Regions from separate parts of the Paenibacillus sp. KN14-4R genome, predicted to be linked through region 1. Evidence: riboswitches for the same ligand, from Rfam matches in the RefSeq annotation. Region 1 holds a riboswitch; the other holds the start of a gene.
What was found. A riboswitch is a leader RNA that binds a small molecule or an ion and turns the genes downstream of it on or off. The one in region 1 is predicted to bind FMN.
Positions count from the first base shown of each region.

Region 2: it holds a riboswitch for FMN, as region 1 does, so the genes downstream of both, ACSBOP_RS12160 (DMT family transporter) here and ribD (bifunctional diaminohydroxyphosphoribosylaminopyrimidine deaminase/5-amino-6-(5-phosphoribosylamino)uracil reductase RibD) in region 1, are expected to answer to the same signal.

Region 1 covers NZ_CP197466.1:2,880,988-2,883,178, forward strand. Annotated here, with positions in the region: gene ribD (bifunctional diaminohydroxyphosphoribosylaminopyrimidine deaminase/5-amino-6-(5-phosphoribosylamino)uracil reductase RibD) at 1-1,066, opposite strand, end outside; FMN riboswitch at 1,312-1,484, opposite strand; gene ACSBOP_RS14050 (peptidylprolyl isomerase) at 1,623-2,054, opposite strand; gene ACSBOP_RS14055 (GNAT family N-acetyltransferase) at 2,109-2,191, opposite strand, start outside.
Region 2 covers NZ_CP197466.1:2,514,111-2,516,301, reverse strand. Annotated here, with positions in the region: gene ACSBOP_RS12165 (MBL fold metallo-hydrolase) at 1-491, opposite strand, end outside; FMN riboswitch at 698-850, shown strand; gene ACSBOP_RS12160 (DMT family transporter) at 994-1,938, shown strand; gene ACSBOP_RS12155 (radical SAM/SPASM domain-containing protein) at 2,022-2,191, shown strand, end outside.

The DNA.
Region 1 (2,191 bases):
CCCCGAACTGCTCCACTTTAAGGCGCTCCAAACGCAGCGCATCCTGCATCCGCTCATATCCACGGAAAGTGAAGTTTGCAGGCGCAGTATCGCCGCCAATGATGATGGGTGCATAGAACAGCACCATCTTATCAATGAGGCGCGCTTCCAGCATCGCGCCGTTCAGCCCTCCGCCTCCTTCCAAGAGGATGGAGGCGATGTCCCGCTTGCCCAGCTCACGCAGGGCAAGGGAGAGATCCACATGCGCGCCATCGCCGCATGTGATCACCTCTACGCCGAGCGCTTCCAGCTCGGCGCGACGCTCTGCTGACGCACCTGCGGTCGTCAGCACGAGGGTGCGCTGCATGGCTTGGCCCTGCAGCGCCTTTGCCGACGGCGGCGTGCTAAGCGCGCCGTCGACGAGCACGCGTACCGGCTGCAGCGCCGGTACGGACAATCTTGCGCTGAGCGACGGATCGTCAGCGCGAACCGTTCCCGCGCCAACCATGATCGCGCCATGCTGATGGCGCAGCATGTGCACGTAGGCGCGTGCAGCCTCGCCGGTGATCCACTTGGAATCACCGGTTTTAGAGGCGATCCGGCCGTCTAGTGTGGCGGCCGTCTTCAATGTCACCCATGGCATGCCAGTGACAATAAATTTGTTGAACACTTCATTAAGCTGCGCTGCTTCCTCTGCGAGCAAACCTGCTCTCACTTCAATACCCGCTTCACGCAAACGCTGAATACCAGTACCTGCTACGCGTGGGTTAGGATCAACACTCGCGACAACAACTCGCTTAATACCACGATCAATAAGTGCATGGCTGCATGGTGGCGTTTTTCCATAGTGTGAACAAGGCTCTAACGTCACATACGCTGTACTCCCAGCAGCCTCATTACCCGCCATCTGTAACGCATGAATCTCAGCATGAGCCTCACCCCTGCGAAGATGAGCGCCCATTCCGACAATACGTCCATCCTTAACAAGCACACAACCCACAACTGGATTAATTCCCGTCTGACCTTGTGCACTGCCTGCAAGCTGAAGCGCCAGACGCATATAATACTCATCACTTAGAATGTCCATGTTAGCACCTCCATTCACATGAAAAATAGCAGGGGAACGATTTCACCTTTACAAAACGGAGGCGTTTCTGGAAGTCACGCTTGCAAAGCAACACAAAAAGCCCCGTTAAGCGAACGGGGCGGATTCACTGTTAATATTTTTAAAAACGGCAAACAAAGGCAGACATCCACTAGGGATTACGCCTTACATGTGAAAAAAAGCGCATAGAAATGCCATTGCTTTTTCACCGCTTTGTTACCGTATTTATTCCCCTTCTCCCATCCAGACTATACTGTCGGTTCCGGAATTTCACCGGATCAACCGCTTGATCTTTAGAAAATAATTATCTAGTGATCAGCGGGTCACGGACTTTGCTTGTAAATAACACCTACCAAGCATCACCGCCGGTCGGGAATTTCACCCGGCCCCGAAGGTTCATAAATGTATGATCTCCCCTGCATTCTAACATCGAGGCATACAAAAAGCAAGGAAGCTTGTTACTGTCCCAAAAGCCGATAAAGCCAAAAAAGCCCTGAGCCGCAAATACAGCAACTCAGAGCTTAAATGATGATCGAACTTAAACTTCTTCGATAACAATCGATTCGATTACGTCGCGACCTTTGAATGTATCTACAATTTCCATGCCCTTTGTTACCTTACCAAACACGGTATGTTGACCGTCTAAGTGTGGTTGTGCTTCGTAACAAATGTAGAATTGGCTTCCGCCTGTATTGCGGCCAGCATGTGCCATTGCAAGAGTTCCACGCTCATGTTTGTTTGGATTGATTTCACAGTTGATTGTGTAGCCAGGACCACCAGCACCCGTACCATTTGGGCAGCCGCCTTGTGCTACGAATCCAGGAATAACACGGTGGAAGTTCAGACCGTTATAGAAACCTTGGTTTACTAATTTCTCGAAATTTGCAACTGTATTGGGAGCATCCTTTTCAAAAAGCTCGATAAGAACCTCTCCGCCGTCTTTCATTGTCACTTTTGCTTGTTTAGTCATTATGTGATTCACTCCTTATGTATAATTGGGATGAGTTCATTTTACACGATTCTATCAAGCTGTACAAATCGCATAGTAATCAATGCTTCTTACATGAACAAACCCGCACGATTCATATAACCCTAGTGCCCCTAAAT
Region 2 (2,191 bases), 370 kb from region 1:
TGACCGGGCGTATTAATAACCACAATGCCGCCACAGTAAGGCAATTCTTCCTGATTCGAAATGGTACGATGTACATCGCCTTTTGGTAAGTTATTGTACATATGAAGGAAGCCTTGCTTACGTTCCTCTGGCCAAGTATCTAATTGTTTGAATGCTAATGCAAACTTCATAATCGTTTCTTCGCCTTGTATGTAGGGCTTCTCGATTTCATTCGCAAGCACTTCTGCAGGTTGATTTAATGCTTCTTGGATTGCAGTTAAACTTCCAATATGATCGATATCTTGATGCGTGAGAATAATCTTGCTTAATTTTTGAAAATCAGCTCCCACCTTCGAAATGGTATCTTGGAATAGTTGAGCTTGACCAGGATATCCAGTATCCACAAGGATCATTGTTTCTTGATCCCAGATCAATGTGGGGTGAATGATTGAAGGCTGACCTGCTACATTTGCTTCCAGTTCGAGTGTTTCTAATCCATTCGCGATTTTCATCTAAATCCCTCCGAGTATCATGTTATTTCTTAGCTCATCGATGAGGCCTATTAGATATAATAGAGGGTTTTATCGGTAATTACAACAAATATTTAATCATAACATATATTTAATAAAAAGTCAATAGATATATTATATTTACTTTGCAATGAAAAAGTACCTTGTCGGTATTTCAAATTCTATGCTACAATGCTAGCTAAATGAATATGGACCTTTGGGGCAGGGTGAAATTCCTGACCGGCGGTGATGGTTCCCGAGAACCTCAGCCCGCGACTCATTATTTGGTAGTAGTTCAGATAATGACTGACTTGGTGTACATTCCAAGGCCGACGGTATAGTCCGGATGGGAGAAGGTCAAAGCGAGTAGGTGCTAGATTTGTTGTGTCCAAAAACACATCGACTAGTACTTAGCTTGTTTGAATGCGCCCCGTTATCGTAATTTGATGACGGGGTGTCTTTCTTTCGAAGTGTCCAATTCAAAAACCAAGAAAGGTTGTTGAATATGGAAGAAATCATGGGTAAGCAGAAGTCTGTGCATGCTGAACATGCCGCAAGTCGTAAGTTGAATGGAGTATGGCTCGTCGTACTTGGAGCCGCAATGTGGGGTGTGGATCCTCTTTTCCGAATTTTATTGCTAAAATCATTCACATCGACGCAAATTGTATTGCTGGAGCATATCTTGCTCATGGTTTATGCACTACCTGTTCTTTGGATTCATCGTGCTGAACTTCGTAAATTAGCATTGCGGCATGTGTTTGCGATCCTGTTTATCTCATGGGGTGGATCGGCGATTGCTACAATTATGTTCACTTCAGCATTCGCGCATGGGAATCCGAACACTGTCTTATTACTTCAGAAATTACAGCCATTATTTGCGATTGTGATGGCTCGGTTTGTACTCAAAGAAACTTTGCCTAAACGTTTCCCTGTGCTGCTAATCGTTGCACTTGGTGGTACGTATTTGCTCACATTTGGATGGTCAGGTTCTGGCGGCAGCTTTGCTGAAGTAGCTGGAGTCAGCGGATTATTGTCAATTGGAGCTGCTGTACTATGGGGTGGTTCAACGGTTATGGGGCGAGTATTACTTAATAAAGTAAGCTTTGAATCCGTTACGGCATTACGTTTTGCTGCTGCATTGCCCCTGTTGCTTGTTACTTCTTGGATAGAACCTAGTACTTGGGTAATGCCAACAAACTTAGGGGACTGGGCTTCTGTGAGCGGTAGTTTATTGCTGCAAGCGTTCCTTCCGGGATTGCTTAGCTTGTTGCTGTACTACAAAGGCCTATCTAATACCAAAGCGTCTTATGCGACGCTTGCAGAACTTTCTTTTCCAGCGGTGGGCGTACTTGTGAACTGGATTGTGTTCCAACAGGCACTTACAACTTCACAGCTAGTAGGTTTCGTGCTCATTTGGGGTGCAATCGTTAGCTTATCCCGTCAGAAGTAAAGCGGAATGGCTGTGCGGGTAGATAATATTCCTAATTTGTGTACAATAAAAGATATAGCACAGATAGGAATGGAGTCCAACGCATGAAAAAGTTCAAGAAATTCTACATTGAGATTACGAGTGTATGTAATCTTGCTTGCACCTTCTGTCCACCGACACAAAGGCAAGCTAATTTTATTAAGATAGATGCTTTTACGAAAAGATTAGATGAAGTTAGGCCGCATACGGACTTTATATATTTACATGTTAAAGG